3 regions of the Candidatus Enterococcus lemimoniae genome follow, and region 1 is predicted to be linked to each of the others. Evidence: predicted binding sites of a transcription regulator. Region 1 holds the regulator's gene; each other region holds the start of a gene.
What was found. Region 1 encodes HrcA, which represses chaperone genes, less so after heat shock. Its sites were predicted from a motif close to TTAGCACTCNNNNNNNNNGAGTGCTAA; they were not measured.

Region 1 (6,207 bases):
TGTAATACGTGAATATCTACGGCTGGTTGGTTATCAGCGGCAGTTGAGAATACTTGTGATTTACTTGTTGGGATCGTTGTATTACGATCGATCAATTTAGTAAATACGCCACCCATTGTTTCGATACCTAATGATAATGGTGTTACGTCTAATAACACGACATCTTTCACATCACCAGTGATAACGCCACCTTGAATTGCAGCACCCATTGCAACGACTTCATCTGGGTTAACTGATTTATTTGGTTCTTTGTTCGTTTCTTTACGTACAGCTTCTACAACAGCTGGAATACGTGTAGATCCACCAACCAAGATTACTTCATCGATTTCAGATGGGTTCAAACCAGCATCTTTCAAGGCTTGACGTACAGGTGTTTTCGTACGTTCTACTAAGTCACTTGTTAATTCGTCAAATTTCGCACGAGTTAAGTTCATTTCTAAGTGTAATGGACCAGCGTCTCCTGCCGTGATAAATGGTAAGCTGATTTGTGTTGAAGTAACACCTGATAAATCTTTTTTCGCTTTTTCAGCAGCATCTTTCAAACGTTGTACAGCCATTTTATCTTTAGATAAATCAACACCGTTTTCTTTTTTGAATTCTGCTACCATGTAGTCGATGATTTTGTTATCAAAGTCATCTCCACCTAGTTCATTGTCACCAGCAGTTGATAATACGTCGAATACGCCATCGCCTAATTCAAGGATCGATACGTCAAATGTACCACCACCAAGGTCAAATACTAATACTTTTTCATCTTTATCTGTTTTATCTAAACCATACGCTAAAGCTGCAGCTGTTGGTTCGTTAACGATACGTTCAACTTCTAAACCAGCGATTTTACCAGCGTCTTTTGTTGCTTGACGTTGTGCATCGTTGAAGTAAGCTGGAACTGTAATAACAGCTTTATCCACTTTTTCACCTAAATATTCTTCTGCGAAACCTTTTAGATATTGTAAGATCATTGCAGAAATTTCTTGTGGTGTATATGATTTTCCATCTACTTCTACTTTGAAGCCTGCTTCACCCATATGACGTTTAATTGAAGAAATCGTGTGTGGGTTTGTCACTGCTTGACGTTTTGCCACTTCACCGACTTGAATTTCGCCATTTTTAAATGACACTACTGAAGGAGTTGTACGGTTTCCTTCTGGATTTGCAATGATTTTTGCTTCTCCGCCTTCTAATACTGCAACTGCAGAGTTTGTTGTTCCTAAGTCAATACCAATAATTTTACTCATAATTAATGATCTCCTATCTTCAATTTAATTTTTTAATTTATAGTATACAAGCATTGTTTTATGTTGCTATTGAGCAACGATAACCATGCTTGCTCGTAAAACACGATCATGTAACTTATAGCCTTTTTGTAAGACTTCAACGATTGTGTCCGCAGGTGTTTCATCACTTGCTGGAATCGTTTGAACTGCTTGATGTAAATTAGGGTCAAAGACTTCACCCATCGTTGGGATTTCTTCGATTCCTTCTTCTTTCAAAGCAGCTTGTAAGCTTTCAAGAACCATTGAAATGCCTTTTTTCAAGCTTGCGCCTTGCTCATCATCGACTTCGATTGCCATCGCACGCTCTAGATTATCAAGCGAGGGCAATAATTTTTTACCTAAATCTTGTGATCGATAACGAACGAGCAATTCACGCTCGTTTTTGAAACGATTGCTCATATTGGCAATCTCAGCACGTGCTCTTAAAAACTTGTCTTCCATTTCTGATAAGTCAGCTTGAGCCGTTTCTAATTCTGTCATCTCAGCTTCTGTTTCAGAAACTCCAGAATCATCAATTGCTTCCGTATGTTCTTCTTGAATTTCTTCATTTGTTTCTTCTTTATTACTCACTCTGGCAACTTCCCTTCTCATTTCCGTAGAATTGGTAGAATTCTATATTTTCACTTAGTGTCTATTCGTCAAGAAAACGATAATAGGCTCCAAGTTTTGAAGCTAGTTCATCGCGGAATACATCCACTAAACCAAACATTTTAGAATATGGCATGCTTGTTGGACCTAGCAATGCGATCGTTCCTTTACCGTGACCTGCTACTTCATAAGTAGCGGTGATCATACTCATATTCGCTAACAAGTCATTGCCGATTTCTGAGCCGATTCGAATAGCGATCGACGAGTTATTTTCGTCTTCATTCGTTAATAAATGCGTGATAGCATCTGTATTTTGCATAAATGAATAAACGGATTTCAATTGATCCATATCTTGTTTTATACCAAAATCTAACACATTCATACGACCGCTGACGAAGACTTTTTCTTCAAATGCATGACCTAACATAGCATCGAATAAACTCATCATACCGTCAGGTGTTTGAAAATAACGATGTAAAATCATCGGAATCTCAGTTCGCAGGCGATGATAAATCGTTAATAATGGTTGCCCCACCAACTTGTCATTGATGATTTGCGTCATTTTTTCTAGATCTTGGCTGGAAACAGACGCTGGAATTGCGAATACTTGGCTTTCGACATTTCCTTTATCTGTCACAATGACCGCTATGATTTGTCGGTCATTTAAAGGAACGATCCGAAAACCTGTTAGTCTTCGTTCTTTTACCTCAGGACCTAAAGAAAACGCCGTATAGCTCGTCAAATTGGAAAGGATCTCCGCAGATTGTTCAATGATATCATTGATCTCGTGAAACTCTTTTCCAAAGGAGTGACGAATGGTTTCCAATTCATCATGCTGAACTTCCGTTGGATTTAGTAAATGATCCACATAATAGCGATAACCATCCATTGATGGAATTCTCCCTGAAGATGAATGAGTTTTTAACAGCAACCCATGCTCTTCCAGAGCCTTCATATCGTTACGGATTGTTGCGGAGCTTGACTTGATTCCTTCTTCCATCAGCTTCTTTGATCCTACAGGTGTTCCTGTGTTGGTGTATTCTTGGATGATAAGTCGCAAAATATTCTTTTGTCTTTCTGTTATCATAGTTACCACCCTTCATTAGCACTCATGTTATTCAAGTGCTAATACAATTATTAATATAGCAAGTTCTGCTAAAATTGTCAAGAGAAAAACATTCTTTTTTAGCACTCTTTATCATCGAGTGCTAAATCAATAAAAAAGAACGAAAATAGAGCTTATACATCTCTACTTTCGTTCCCGTTATGATCACTTTTCCTTATCGATTAGAAAAGCTTCAAACACGTCATTTCCTACAAAAAGTCCTTGTTCAGTTAATTGGATATACTCTTTATCCTCTAGTAGCAATCCTTTTTGAATTAAATCAAGAATCGTTTCTTGGTAGACCTGATTCAAGGTCAACCCAAACTTCTCCTGGAATCTTGTCTTTGAAACGCCCATTTTTTTTCGTAGTCCTAAGAATAATTCTTCTTCCATTTGATTATTCAAGGTCAACACTTCAGTTTCCAAAGTTGGTAATTGATTTTTACGTAACGGTTTTAAATAATGCTGGATCGGTCCATGATTTTTATATCGAGTGTGACCTAAATAGCCACTAGCTCCAGCACCAAATCCATAATAATGATCATTGTTCCAGTAAACTAAGTTATGCTGACTTTCTTGTCCCTTTAAAGCAAAATTACTCACCTCATATTGATGCCGTCCTGCTTTCTCCATTGCAGTAATCGTCTCTTCAAACATTTGCGCTTCCACATCTTGATCTGGCAACTGTAAACGTCCTTGACGCACCCAGTTCATAAACATCGTCTTATTCTCCAAAATCAAAGAGTATAACGAGTAATGTGGTAAATCAAGCTCGATCGCTCGTTTCAAGGTATCTCTAAATCCTTCTAGTGTTTGACCAGGCAACGCATAAATCAAATCGATACTGACATTTAGGAAATCTTCTCTTTCTAAAAATTTCATTGTTTCATAAACATCTTCTGCTGTATGTTTGCGTCCAATTTTCTTCAACAATTGATTATCGAATGTTTGAACCCCCATTGATAAGCGATTTACACCATATTCTTTCATCACTTGTAGCTTTTCTTGCGTTAAATCACCTGGATTTGCTTCTATTGTAAATTCATTTTTAGCATCAATTGGTAGTAACTCACGGACACCTTTTAACAATACATCCAGTTGTTTTGCCGATAAAGAAGTTGGGGTTCCACCACCTATGTAAATTGTTTCGGTCGTTTTACTCGGATATTGCTCTTTGGTCAAGCGAATCTCTTTCAAAAGACTTTGAATATATTCATCGACTGGTTGCCCCTCTAAAAACACTTTATTAAAGTCGCAATAAAAACAGATATGTTCACAAAACGGGATATGTATGTAAGCTGAAATTTTTGTATTATCGTTTTTCAATTTCCTATTCCTCCAATTTAAAAGCCTTCTATCTTACAGATTATTTATAGAAGACGTTTCTTATCTTAACATATCCCATCATAAAATGTTCTAATTTGATTCAATAAATTCTTATTCTCTTACTCAACTATTACTATTATTGGATACAAATTAAAAATGATACCTTGCCTCCTCCATAAAGGTCAAAATACCATTACATATCATAACGCTGCCGTGCTTTTTTTTATAGCAACTCTTGATATTTTCTCATATAAATTTTTTTTATCACTGTTACTAAAAGTAAATAGGCAATGATCGTTGGAATCAAATAAAAGAAGTAATTTCCAGGTAATGGTGCAAATCCAATACTTGCTCCAAGACGCGTGAAAGGTAAAACAGTCCCAACCAAAATCCCAATTGACGTAACTAACGTTAAAATGCCAGACGCCTTACTTTGAAGAAATGGAATTTTCGGTGTTCTTAAGATATGGAGCACCAAAATTTATGACCATAATGATTCAATAAACCAACCGGCATGGAAAATAGCTATAAATAGTAATTGTTCATCCGTTGTTAATGAGAAAAAGCCTCCGCCCAAAATTGCTGGACAAATAATAAAGTACATAAATAAATAGGTCACAATATCAAAAATCGAACTCGTTGGTCCAAACCATCTCATGAATGAACCAATCGATTTAGCTTCCCATTTTTTTGGTTTTTCTACATACCCTGCACCTACATTATCCCAAGGAACAGACATACAAGATGTGTATCATAAATCAAATTCAAAAAGAGTGATTGAATCGGTGCAACAGGTAAAAATAGTAAAAAGATACTTGCTGGAATAACTGAAAATACATTACCGAAATTTGAACTTACAGTCATTTTGACATACTTCATTGTATTGCTAAAAACTCTGCGACCGGAAATTATTCCTTTCTCTAAAACCATCAAGTCTTTCTGCAATAAAATAACATCTGCAGATTCTTTTGCAATATCAACTGCTGTATCGACAGAGATTCCAATATCTGACACCTTCATCGCTCTTGCATCGTTGTTTCCATCCCCCATAAAACCAACTGTTTGTTCATTTTTTTTCAAAGCTTTCACTATTTTTGTTTTTTGATCAGGTGTTACTTTTGTGAAAATGTTGTATTCATTCACCGTTTCTTCTAACTCCGTTTCAGATAGCTTTGCAAGAGCTGAACCATTGATCATTTTTTCTGAACCAAGACCAACCTCTTTACAGACTGAACGGGTAACTAACTTATTATCACCTGTTAAGATTTTCACAGAAACACCATTATTTTCTAGCACTTTAATAGCTGCTGCCGTTTCTTTAGGAGGGTCTAAAAATGCTAAATACCCTTGTAAGATCAATTCTTTTTCATCTTCAACTGAATAGTCATCTAATTGATTATTGACCTTTTTATCGGCAATCGCTAATACACGCAATCCATCTTCATTTAATTCGTTTACTGTTTTTAATACTTGCTTCTTTATTTGGGGCGTGATTGGAACAATCTCACCATGTTGGTTGATATGAGAACAAGCTTTCAGCATTTCTTCCACTGCTCCTTTGGTAATCAAAAAACTTTGATTGGATCTTCTATTTTTTACCACCACACTCATTCTTCTACGATTAAAATCAAATGGAATTTCATCAATTTTAAAGTAGTCTTCTTCATCAATAGATAACTCTTTTGACGTTGCTTCAATAATTGCTTTATCAATTAGATTGCGCAGGCCTGTTTAAAAGTAGCTATTTAAAAATGCTGAATGTAAGACTTCTCGATCTTCTTGACATGAAGTATTGTAATGATATTCTAAAATCACTTTATCTTGTGTTAGTGTACCCGTTTTATCTGTACATAAAATATCCATGGCGCCAAAGTTTTGAATAGCATTGATATTTTTCATGATCGTGCCTTC
Region 2 (6,207 bases), 850 kb from region 1:
TACAAATAACTAGTATTGATTGAACAGAAAACAATATTAATATGAAAATTCAATAGCAAATTCATTTATTTTCTATTTGTAACCAAAAACAAAAAATAACAATTCTCATTTTTTTATTAAAAATCTTAAAATTATGATAAAAAAACGATCTTTTCTTTATAGACTGCTCTTCACTTTTGAGATAGAATGAATTAGTAGTTGAAATTGAAATACATTTGTCTATTAATTAGATTCATTATTTTCTTATACCTGTTACATTCAAGAAAGAAATTCAACTTCCAGAACACAATCTCATTATAACAATATATCTTCTATATTTCACCTTTTTATCAAAATAAACTTTTTTTTATATCAAATTTATATATATTCGAATAAAAACAGTTGAGATAGATTAAGGACAATCTATCTCAACTGTTTTTTGTATGGTCTATTTGTTCAAAAGCATAAAATGAAGATTTTATGGCTATTATTGTGGGTATTCTAGCGTCTTCTTTTACAACAAAAAAATCTTATCCCACTTAAATTCATCTATTATAAATAACAGTAGAACTAATTTTTTCTAATAGAGCGAGGCTATCTATGGTAAAATAATGGAATCAACTATTCTATTTAAGAGGAGTGAGTTATTGAATCCAAAACCGTTTTTTTCAGGGAGTCAGTTAAAGTGGATTGCGATCATTGCCATGTTTCTTGATCATACCGCAAAAATCATTCGTTTTCAGCCCCTTATAAACGGAGCACTTCCTTATATGACTGAATCGAACCAACTGTTTGCAATGAGTCAAACTATTTTCCCGCTATTCATCTTGATTGGACGACTTGCTTTTCCACTGTTTTGCTTTTTATTAATTGAAGGATTTGTTCATACCTCAAATCCTAAAAACTACTTGATGCGCTTGTTTCTTTTTGCAGTGATTTCAGAGATTCCTTATGACTTAGCTTTTTCGCATCAGTTTGTTAATTTGGAAAGCCAAAATGTGTTTTTTACATTGGTGATTGGTTTAGTGGTGATCATGGGTTTAGACAAGTTTTCTTTCACTTCCGTCAAAAATAGTTTTTTCTCTCTGATAATTATCACCAGTGGAATTTTTTTAGCAGAATGGTTACAAACGGATTATGGTGGCTGGATCGGTATTTTACTCATCACTATTTTGTATCTATTTAGGCGTTCTTCATTGTTGAAGTGTATTTTAGGCGGATTGGTTCTTTTACAAAATAGTTGGTTTGGGTTGTTTGCTTTTATACCAATTTATTTTTACAATGGGCAACGTGGTAAACAATGGAAATATTTTTTTTATTGGTTTTATCCCGTTCATTTACTCGTTCTTTTTGCAATTCAACAATTTTTGGTCGTACCTTACCTGATTTAACAGAAAATCATTGTAAAAAAGCAAGCCGACATCTAAAAATGTCAGCTTGTTTTTTTATTCGTATTACATCATGCCGCCCATACCCATTGATGGATCCATTGGAGGCATGCTTGCCCCTGCTGGTTCAGGTTTATCTGCAACTACCGCTTCTGTAGTTAACAGTAAAGCTGAAACAGATGCAGCGTTTTGCAATGCTGAACGAGTTACTTTGGTTGGGTCAACGATTCCTGCTTCTACCATGTTTACCCACTCGCCTGTTGCAGCATTGAAGCCAATACCTAAATCGATATTTTTCAATTTATCAACAATTACTGAGCCTTCATAGCCAGCATTTTCAGCGATTTGACGAATTGGTTCCTCTAGTGCACGAACTACGATTTTCACACCAGTTGCTACATCGCCTTCAACATCTAATGCAGTTACTTTACCAATAACATTGACTAAGGCTGTTCCACCACCGGAAACCATACCTTCTTCAACGGCTGCACGTGTTGCATTCAACGCATCTTCAATTCGTAATTTCAATTCTTTTAATTCTGTTTCTGTTGCAGCACCAACTTTGACTACTGCTACACCGCCTGCTAATTTAGCTAAACGTTCTTGTAGTTTTTCACGGTCAAAATCAGAAGTTGTTTCTGCAATTTGGTTTTTGATTAATTGGATACGAGCATCAATACCAGCTTTTTCGCCAGCACCTTCAACGATTGTTGTATTGTCTTTATCTACAACCACTTTGCTTGCATTCCCAAGGTTATCAATAGTTGTGTCTTTTAATTCAAGACCTAAATCGTCTGTGATAACTGTAGCACCTGTTAACATTGCAATATCTTCAAGCATTGCTTTACGACGATCTCCAAATCCAGGAGCTTTTACAGCTACAACATTGAATGTTCCACGGATTTTGTTTAATACTAATGTTGGTAATGCTTCACCATCTACGTCATCAGCGATGATCAATAATGGACGGCTTTGTTGTAAAATTTGTTCTAACAAAGGTAAAATATCTTGAATATTCGAGATTTTTTTGTCCGTAATCAAGATATATGGATTTTCTAAAACTGCTTCCATTTTATCATTATCTGTTACCATATATTGCGATAAGTAACCACGGTCAAATTGCATTCCTTCAACTACGTCTAATTCAGTTTCGATCCCTTTTGATTCTTCGATCGTAATCACACCGTCATTACCAACTTTTTCCATTGCATCCGCAATCAATTGGCCAACACGTTCATCACCAGAAGAAACAGCCGCTACTTGAGCGATAGCCTCTTTTGAATCAACAACAGTTGAAATATTGTGTAATTCTTCAACCGCAGTTTTTGTTGCTAATTCGATCCCACGGCGAATGCCTAATGGATTAGCCCCTGCAGTAACGTTTTTCAAGCCTTCGCGTACAATTGCTTGTGTCAAAACAGTAGCCGTTGTTGTTCCATCTCCAGCGATATCATTGGTTTTAGAAGCAACTTCAGAAACTAGTTTAGCACCCATGTTTTCAAAGTGATCTTCTAATTCGATTTCTTTGGCAATTGTCACACCATCATTTGTAATCAGTGGTGAACCAAAAGATTTTTCTAAAACAACGTTGCGGCCTTTAGGGCCTAATGTTACTTTTACTGTATCAGCTAAAATATCTACACCACGAAGCATTGCTGCGCGTGCATCTTCTGCGAATTTAATTTCTTTTGCCATAATTCCTTCACCTCAAAATAGTATTTTTTATTTAAATGGTTTTGTCTCTGTTCTAAACGATCTATTCAACGATCGCAATAATATCTTTTCCAGAAACGATCAAGTATTCATTACCTTCATATTTAACTTCTGTACCAGAGTATTTTTCAAACATTACTGTGTCGCCTTCTTCAACAGCAGCAGGAACTTTTGTTCCGTTTTCTAGTACACGGCCTTCACCTACTGCGATAACTTTTCCTGTTTGCGGCTTTTCTTGAGCTGCTGATGCTAATACGATACCGCCTACTGTTTTTTCTTCTTCTTTCGCGACTTCAATAACGACGCGATCGCTTAATGGTTTTAACACAATAAATCCCTCCATAAAAAATTTTTTCTATGTTAGCACTCTTAGTTATCGAGTGCTAACTCACACTATTTATAATACTCATTTCCCCTTCACTTTGCAAGTCTTTTGACTAATTTTATAAAATAATTCTTTCCTTATTTCTATTTCTAAATTTAATAGACGACAAAGTATTTTTCCATTTGGGTTCGATTATTTCTTTCCTCTGAATCATTTCATGGTAAAATACTTATAGAAAGAGAGGCGATGGAAATGAAACAACGAATCACAGGTGCTTTGATAGCTACAGGACTTTATTTGGTCATTGCAAATGTCGGCAATTTCTTTTTTGGTGTGACCAGACGATTTGATTGGACAACGACTTTGTGGGAAGCAGCATTCTTCTTCGTATTTATCTTTCTATTATTAGGCTATCGTAATAAGCATAAGAAGTAACCCAAACTGTTTATACTATACTTTTCTTTATGCTAACAATTTTGAAAGGAGTTCTCTGCTTTTATGTCAACAACTATGTCTATAAAAAAATTAAGCATTACAACGATCCTACTCTATGGACTTGTCTTTTTCTCTCCATTTATTTTTAGACCATTTTCACCTGACATCGTCATTGGAGGTACAACATTTACTTATATCCTCGGTGCTGTTTTGATGATCTGGCTTTATTTCAACAATAAAAAAACTGCTATCACTCAAGTTGAGCAAAATGCTAAACTCACATCACCTGTTTTTGTTCTGTTGCTTGGCTTTAGTGGAATCTTTATGGCTATGATCATTCAAGCCATTGTTTTTGGTATTGAAACAGCAATTACTGGCGTTCAACCTAGCTCCCAAAATACCCAAAATATCATTGCTGTTATTTTAGCTAATCCACTATTTATCTTAGCAACTACGATTGGCGGACCGATTATGGAAGAATTTGTTTTCCGCCGCTCTTTGATTGGTTTGACAGAAAGTTATACCGGTTTTTGGATTTCAGCTATTATAAGCTCCTCATTATTTTCAGTAATTCATCAAGACGGTCATTTTTTTGTTTATTTTTTCATGGGCTTCTTTTTCGCACTACTTTATAAAATGACCGGAAAAATTTGGACCTCGATCATTGCGCATTGTGGAATGAACACACTCGTTGTGATTGCCCAACTAGTGATGCATTATGCCAATATCGAATTACCAAAATAGAGAATACTCTAAACAAATAAATCCCATATGATTGCATTTTAAGAAGTGCAATCATATGGGATTTTTATTACTCTTTTTCGTTTTCGATTTCTGTGTCGACTAATTCACTGTCGTGATGCAAGAAATAAATCAACGTTTGTAATTCATTCGTCAAATCCACATTTTGGATCAACACGTCTGGAGGTGCTACTAATCGAGCTGCCGTAAAATTCAAGATCCCTTTTACTCCAGCATCTGCTAATTGGCTAACAACTTCTTGCGCTTTTCTAGCAGGTAAAGTTAAAATAGCCACTTCGATTTGCTGTACTCGAATTTGTTCCATCATATCCGTCATTGGATAAACCGGAATACCATCAACAATTCTTCCTACAATCTCATCGTTGACATCAAAGGCACAACTTACACGAATACTGTTGCTTTGATGGAATTTATATTTTAGTAAGGCACTACCTAAGTTACCTACACCAATCAAAGCGACATTCGTTAATTCATCATCATTCAGTGTCTTTGCAAAGAAATTCATCAAATTCTCTACATCATAACCATAGCCGCGCTTACCTAATTCGCCGAAATAAGAAAAATCACGTCGAATCGTTGCGCTATCTACTTGAACCGCTTCGCTTAACTCAGTAGATGATACTTTATTTTTTCCTGCATCATGCAGAATTCTCAAATAACGATAATATAGGGGAAGGCGTCTTGCCGTTGCTTTTGGAATAATTTGGTCTTTCACAATCGTACCTCCAATACTCTAAATATAGACAAATATCCACCTCTCATAATAGCAGTTGTTCCAGATAAAAAGCAATCTTACAGCTCAGAAAAAGAAACATTTTTCAAACTTTCTTAAAATTGTTCTGATAATTTTTTTCTCAAGCTGTTGGATGGGTGCTATTTTGAATCAATTTATGCTACACTAAAGGCATTGAAATAGAAATGAGGTTACCCTATGATTTTACTCCAAGCAAATCAAATCGCCCGTTATTTCGGTGCGGATACTTTGTTTGATAACATACAAATGGAGATCAGTACAAACAGCCGGATTGCCTTAGTTGGCCGCAATGGTGCTGGTAAATCTACTCTTTTAAAAATCATCGCTGGAATCGATGCACCTGATGCCGGCACGATTGCTAAAAATAAAACAGCTAGTTTAGGCTATTTGGCCCAAGATACAGGACTTGATTCTAATAAAACCGTGTGGGATGAAATGCTTGAAGCTTTTGCTGAAGTCATCACAATGGAAAAACGAATGCGTGAACTTGAATTGATCATTAGTGAACTGTTACCGGATGCATCAAATTATGAATCGGTTATGAAAGAATATGATCGCTTACAGCACGAGTTTTCAGAAAAAAATGGCTATGGTTATGAGAACGAGATTCGTTCGGTCTTGCATGGCTTTGGCTTTAAAGAAGAATTTTATTCAAAAAATATCAGTACGTTATCTGGGGGACAAAAAACTCGTTTGGCTTTAGCTCGAATGTTATTGCAAAAACCTGATATCTTGATCCTCGATGAACCAACCAACCATTTAGATATCGACACTCTTTCTTGGTTGGAGAACTATTTACCGAATTATTCTGGTGCTCTTTTGATTGTTTCACATGACCGCTACTTTTTGGA
Region 3 (6,207 bases), 1.1 Mb from region 1:
TTAGGTGCCTGGATGGATGACTCTGGAACAGTTAGGAAAATCGAAACGCCGCTGATTACTGAACCACCGGCAGGTTACACATCTGAATTTAGAGACCCCCAAGTGTTCCGTTCCGATGATGAGTACTTGATGGTCATAGGTGCTCAAAATGAGGCTGAAAAAGGAAAGATTCTTACTTATCAGAGTTCTGATTTGCTTACATGGCAGTGCAAGGGTGAATTAGAGTTTACCGATAAAGAAATGGGTTTTATGATTGAATGTCCTAATTTACTAGTAACAAAAGATGCGGCATTACTTATTTTTTGTCCTCAAGGTTTAGAACCAGATATTTGCTCTTATCAAAATATTTATCCTAATACTTATGTTATCGGGGATTCTTACGATAGCGAAGCGAATCGTTTGATTCAGCCTACTGCATTAAAAAATCTAGATGAAGGGTTTGATGTATATGCTACACAAGCCTTTCAAGCACCAGATAACCGTTTATTGTCTATTAGTTGGGTAGGTTTACCGGAAATTGATTATCCAACGGATCAAGAAGAATGGGCCCATTGTTTAAGTAGTGTAAAAGAGCTACTTATAAAAGATAAAAAATTGTATCAACGTCCTGTCGCAGAAATGAAACAATTACGTGTAGGTGAAGCGATTGAGTTCAACCAAGATTCTGATTCTTTTTTTGAAACAGACACAAATCAGTATGAATTAATGCTATCATTTGACCCGCTTTCCTGTGGAACGCTTACTTTGTTTACGAATAAAGAACAAAATAAAGGATTAACGATTAATTTTGACTCGCAACATGGTAAAATAACGATAGACCGTAGTCAAGCTGGTGCTGTTTTTGGAGAAGAATATGGATTTGTTCGATCGTTTTCTGTTGAACAAAAACCTTTGGAACTACAAATCTTTGTAGATTCTTCGATTGTTGAGATTTTCATCAATGAAGGTGAACAAGTAGCAACAATGCGAGTCTTTCCAGAAACATATCAGACAGGAGTCCATCTAGATTGTGATGGAGTCTATCAAGGGAAATTATGGCAACTGCGGAAAACTAACCAATAAAGGATGAATGAACATGGTTGTCAAACTAACGGATGTAGCAAAGAAAGCCGGTGTTTCTCCCACTACTGTTTCTCGTGTTATTAATAATTATGGTTCTTTAAGCCAAAAAACGATTGATAAAGTAAATTTGGCAATGAAAGAGCTGAATTATCAACCAAATTCTTTAGCTCGTTCTTTACAAGGAAAAAATACACAACTGATTGGATTGATTTTTCCAACTGTTGCAAATCCTTTTTTTGGTGAGCTCGTTGAAAGAATCGAAGGAAAACTATTTGATTTAGGCTACCGTGTTATTTTGTGTGATAGTGCCAATAATAAAGAAAAAGAACGTCATTATATTAATATGCTTGCTGCGAATAAAGTAGATGGGATCATAGCTGGTGCTCACAACCTAGGAATCACTGAATATGAAGATATCGAGCTGCCTATTGTTTCTTTTGACCGTTATTTAGCTGACAATATTCCAATCATTGGCAGCGATAATTTTCAAGGGGGCTATCTAGCTACTGAAACATTATTTGTTAAAGGTGCACGAAAAATTGCGATTCTTACTGGTTCACAAGAATCCAATTCGCCTACAAATTTTCGCTTAAATGGGTATTTAAGTTTCTTAGAGAAACACGAATTAGAACCTAAAATTTTTCAGATTCAAACAACGGCTAGATCAACAACGTTGAAAAATTTAGAAATCAAACATATTTTAGAAACAGAAGAAATCGACAGCTTGTTTTGTACGGATGATTTAACGGCTATCCTAGCATACAATCAATGTCAGCAGTTGAAGATAAACGTTCCTGAGCAAATCAAGATCATTGGGTATGATGGGACCAAATTCATTCAAAATTATTTTCCTCAACTATCAACGATTGCCCAACCAATGGCTGATTATGCAGATATTTTAGTAGATTTGTTGTTACAACGAATCCAAAATCCAGAAAAAAAGCTTGAAAAAAATTACCTGCTACCGGTAAAACTAATTCAAGGTCAAACAACATAACCCTTAAAAGGAGTGAACAATATGTTATACGGTGCAATCGAGGCTGGAGGCACGAAATTTGTTTGTGCAGTAGGAAACGAAAACTTAGAAATAATTGAGCGTGTATCGTTTCCTACAGAAACACCTGAAAAAACCATGCGCTCTGTGATTGATTTTTTCAAAAAATTTGAAACACTCTCAACTATTGGAGTCGGATCATTTGGCCCAATCGATGTTAAACGAGAGTCTGAAACGTATGGTTATATTACATCTACACCTAAACTTGCATGGAAGAATTTTGATTTTGTTGGGTATTTAAAAGACCAGTTGGCTAACATTTCTGTTGCTTGGACAACGGATGTAAATGCGGCTTGTTATGGGGAATATGTTGCAGGATGCGGTAAAGGGTTATCAAATGTAGTGTATTATACTATCGGAACAGGAGTTGGTGGTGGTGCTTTAGTAGATGGGCAATTCGTTGAAGGCTTTAGCCATCCCGAAATGGGCCATGCAATGGTTCGACGACATCCTGATGATACATTTATCGGTAGTTGTCCGTACCACAAAGACTGTTTGGAAGGCTTGGCTGCAGGACCTGCCATCGAGAAAAGAACGGGGACTAAAGGACAGGATTTACCACCAGAAGATTCGTCATGGGATATTGAAGCATACTACATTGCACAATGTGCGTATAATACGACCTTACTTTTTTCTCCACAAATAATTATTTTTGGCGGCGGCGTTATGAAGCAAGAACAATTAAGAAAAAAAGTCCAAGAACAATTCGCCAAGCTCATTAACGATTATGTGAAATATCCAGATTTATCGACTTATATCGTTACTCCTCAATTGGGGGACAATGCTGGTGTGATTGGTGGTCTCGCTTTAGCGAAGGATTTGTATCTACAGGCTTAACCAAAGGTGACAAAGTAGAAGCCACTATAGACTATCGTTCAATGACTTATAATTTAATCGATGTGTGATCTTTTTTTTCATATTATTGATTTGACAGTCTATCCAACTATTATTCACTTCCAATACGAAGAGTAATATCATAACTAGGAATATTTTTAGAAATCTCGCCATAAATGGACTAAATAATAAAAGAAACGTTCTACACTTACAATCAGATCAAGATTACAACAATAGACATTGTAAGTAAAAACACAATCTTGTATAATAAAACTAATCAGAAAAGCTACTTCTACTTCCTAGTAGAAGTACTTTTTTTATCTAAATTTAAAGGAGGAAAAAGTATGTTTTTAAATTTTATCGGGTTAACGTTATTCTTTGGTATGGGAATATTAGTTGCAAATGGTCTTAGTTTAATGATCACAAAAGGGAGAAATATCAAAAAAATCCTTGTGTTAGTGGTTATTGAGCTACTTTTGCTGGGCAGTTTCTTATTTATTGCCTTACCTAGTAAGACACTGTCAACTATTCTATGGATCAACCTAATAGGGGCTGTGGTTGCAAGTGGTTTATTATTAGCAAGTCGTTCTCTTAGCCAAGCCTCTAATAAAATCTTGCATAAAGGGCATAAAACTACTGGGATAACCGGAGTGAATGATTGGTCTGGGCGTGTATTAGGCCTTAGTATTGTTGCAATGGTTTTATTATTCATTGTTAGTTCTGTAACGAAGATAACAGCGATTGATGATGTCTACCAAACGATTCCTTTGAAGACTGAAGAAAAGGCAGAGGTTTTAACATCTACCAAAGAAACGCCGATAGCCATTGCACCGAAAACAGCAAAACGTAAAATGTTACAAAAGTTCTCAGTGATTCCAAATTCCAATATGTTTACACTGGATGGGATTACAGCGCAAGTTGTGAATGGGGAATATGTCTATGTTGCAACAGTAGAGTTTAATGGATTTTTCAAATGGTCAAAATTAGGAGCAGTTCCTGGCTACTTCATTATTAGCGCAACGGATATCAATGCGCAACCAAAATTTGTGGAAAAGCCGATCATTTACACACCTTCAGCTTATTTTGGGAAAGATGTTGCACGTAAAATCTATGCAGCGTATCCTGATTATGCGGCTACAGGGAAAATCAATTTGGAAATCGATGAAGAGGGAAATCCTTTTTATATCCAAACATTATATAAAGAATACGGTGTTTCTGGTCGAATGAACTATAACGAATTTAAGACAGCCGTTTTAAATGCTACAACGGGCAAAGTGAAAGTCTATGACAGCAAAGATGCGCCCAAATTTGTAGATGCGCCAATCACAAGTTCTGCTGCCAACAGTATCAATGAATACTTTGGACGTTATAGCCAAGGTTGGTGGAATCAAACGATGTTTGGTGCTAAAAAAGATGTTAAAATCCCGACGGAAAATGGTATCTATGCATCAGGTCAAATCACACCAATGATGAATAAAGAAGGCAGTCAATTATTGTATTTTACAGATTTTACAAGTGGAGATGAGGATCAAGATTCCGCTTTAGGCTATTCACTGATCAATGCCAGAACAGGTCAAGTAACCTATTATCGTGATACAAAAGTCGGGATCATGGATAGCGATGGCGCCATTTCGATTGCAGCGAAAATTTACCCAGAGAAAAAATGGAAAGCCAGTATGCCAGTGTTGTATAATATCGATGGTGTTCCAACTTGGATTGTTTCTTTAATGGACAGTAAAGGGATTTTCAAAAAATATGTGTATGTCAATGCAGTTGATAATGATATTGTGGTGGATGCTGATGCGGCACAAAATGCATTGGATGCTTACCGAATTGAATTAGCAACAAAAGGCAGTAATAATACAAGTAGTGAAGCTGCGGATTTACAAGAAATCAAAGGAAGTGTTTCTCGTGTGACGATTGTTGCTAGTGAGGCACAAACTGTTGTTTCTTTCTTATTGGAGAACGATAAAATCATCTACAGTGTGACAACAAATAATAGTCCAATGGCTCTTTTCTTGAAAGAAGGGGACAAGGTGGCGTTCAAAGCATCAGTTACAGCAGATGTAAAAGCTGCCAGTATTGAAAATCTTGTGATTGAAGGGCTAGAATAGTGATCTAGAAAAGTTTAGCGGTAACAGCATATAACGACTATAAACCTAGAGGGGAAAAGGCCCTCTAGGTTATTTTAATAGACTAAAAACGAGTAATGAAAAAATGGAACAGCCCTATTTTTCTTTTACTTTAGCACTTATATTATTTGCTCAGGGAAGACCTGGCTAAATACGAGCTAAAAACACAATTTTATTTTCACTCATATCTATCTTTCCTCGTTTTAATCCCAAGCTATCATCTAGTTAATTCAATTCTTTTGACATTCCAAAGGGCAATTCCCAAGAATAGAACACTGCTCACGATCAAAATCATGACAGGAATCAAGACATCGTGTTGATAGTTCAAAACAATCCCTAGTTCTTTTTGAACTGCCAGTGCAATTTTGGGAGAATCAGAAGCAAACGCATTTTCTGTCAGAATCTTTCGGATCAAAACAATCCCACTTGTTAGAGGGAAATATTGAATCACGTTTCCTGTTGCCTCTGGTAAGCTGCCGATCGGGACATAACAGCCAGTTAAAAAACCAAGTAATGGACCGATAATAGAGGTCATCGTTGAAAATGTATCAATTCGACGGAAAAAACTGGCAATAAAAAACATAAATGCTGAAGAACATAAAACGGTCAGCAGACTTGCTAAAATGAGTAAACCAAATTGTTTAAAGGATAGCAAAGCACCATTTGAAATAAAGACGATATACAACTCAGAGACAATGATCACACCTAATGTCACGAACATTGAAATAAAAAAGGTACTGAGAAAATACCCCAACATGATGTGTTTTTTTGAAATAGGTGAAATCATAAAGTCTGTATAAACATTACGTTCTTTGTCACGGATCAATTGGCTGACTGAACCTAACGTAGAGCTGGCTGAGACAATTCCAATCACACCAGCTAGCATCCAAGTGTCAATCACTAATTGCGGCTGCGAAAGCATTGATAATTGCTTGATCATGCTATCTCCTAATAAAAATACATATAAACCGATCATGATAAAGGCACCTATGAAGGAACCCACTACTGCTTGTTTATTTTTAAAAAATAAGGTTAATCCTCTATATACTAATGCATTCATTTTAGTTGTTCTCCTTCTTGGCAATCGATAAAAAGACATCTTCTAGTGTGTTACACTGGTAGGTC

Region 2: the regulator HrcA is predicted to act here: its motif matches at 3,441-3,467, upstream of groES (co-chaperone GroES).
Region 3: the regulator HrcA is predicted to act here: its motif matches at 3,109-3,135, upstream of A5866_RS12800 (DNA-binding protein).

The regions. Positions count from the first base shown of each region.
Region 1 is NZ_CP147248.1:240,295-246,501, reverse strand. Features, by position in the region: gene dnaK (molecular chaperone DnaK) at 1-1,238, opposite strand, end outside; gene grpE (nucleotide exchange factor GrpE) at 1,305-1,868, opposite strand; gene hrcA (heat-inducible transcriptional repressor HrcA) at 1,909-2,952, opposite strand; gene hemW (radical SAM family heme chaperone HemW) at 3,136-4,296, opposite strand; partial or broken gene mgtA (magnesium-translocating P-type ATPase) at 4,520-6,207, opposite strand, start outside.
Region 2 is NZ_CP147248.1:1,093,811-1,100,017, forward strand. Features, by position in the region: gene A5866_RS05265 (TraX family protein) at 627-1,370, shown strand; gene groL (chaperonin GroEL) at 1,434-3,062, opposite strand; gene groES (co-chaperone GroES) at 3,124-3,408, opposite strand; gene A5866_RS05280 (hypothetical protein) at 3,658-3,840, shown strand; gene A5866_RS05285 (CPBP family intramembrane glutamic endopeptidase) at 3,916-4,584, shown strand; gene A5866_RS05290 (redox-sensing transcriptional repressor Rex) at 4,652-5,317, opposite strand; gene A5866_RS05295 (ABC-F family ATP-binding cassette domain-containing protein) at 5,534-6,207, shown strand, end outside.
Region 3 is NZ_CP147248.1:2,705,636-2,711,842, forward strand. Features, by position in the region: gene A5866_RS12785 (sucrose-6-phosphate hydrolase) at 1-1,062, shown strand, start outside; gene A5866_RS12790 (LacI family DNA-binding transcriptional regulator) at 1,076-2,059, shown strand; gene A5866_RS12795 (ROK family protein) at 2,081-2,953, shown strand; gene A5866_RS12800 (DNA-binding protein) at 3,295-5,064, shown strand; gene A5866_RS12805 (ABC transporter permease) at 5,300-6,142, opposite strand; gene A5866_RS12810 (ABC transporter ATP-binding protein) at 6,144-6,207, opposite strand, start outside.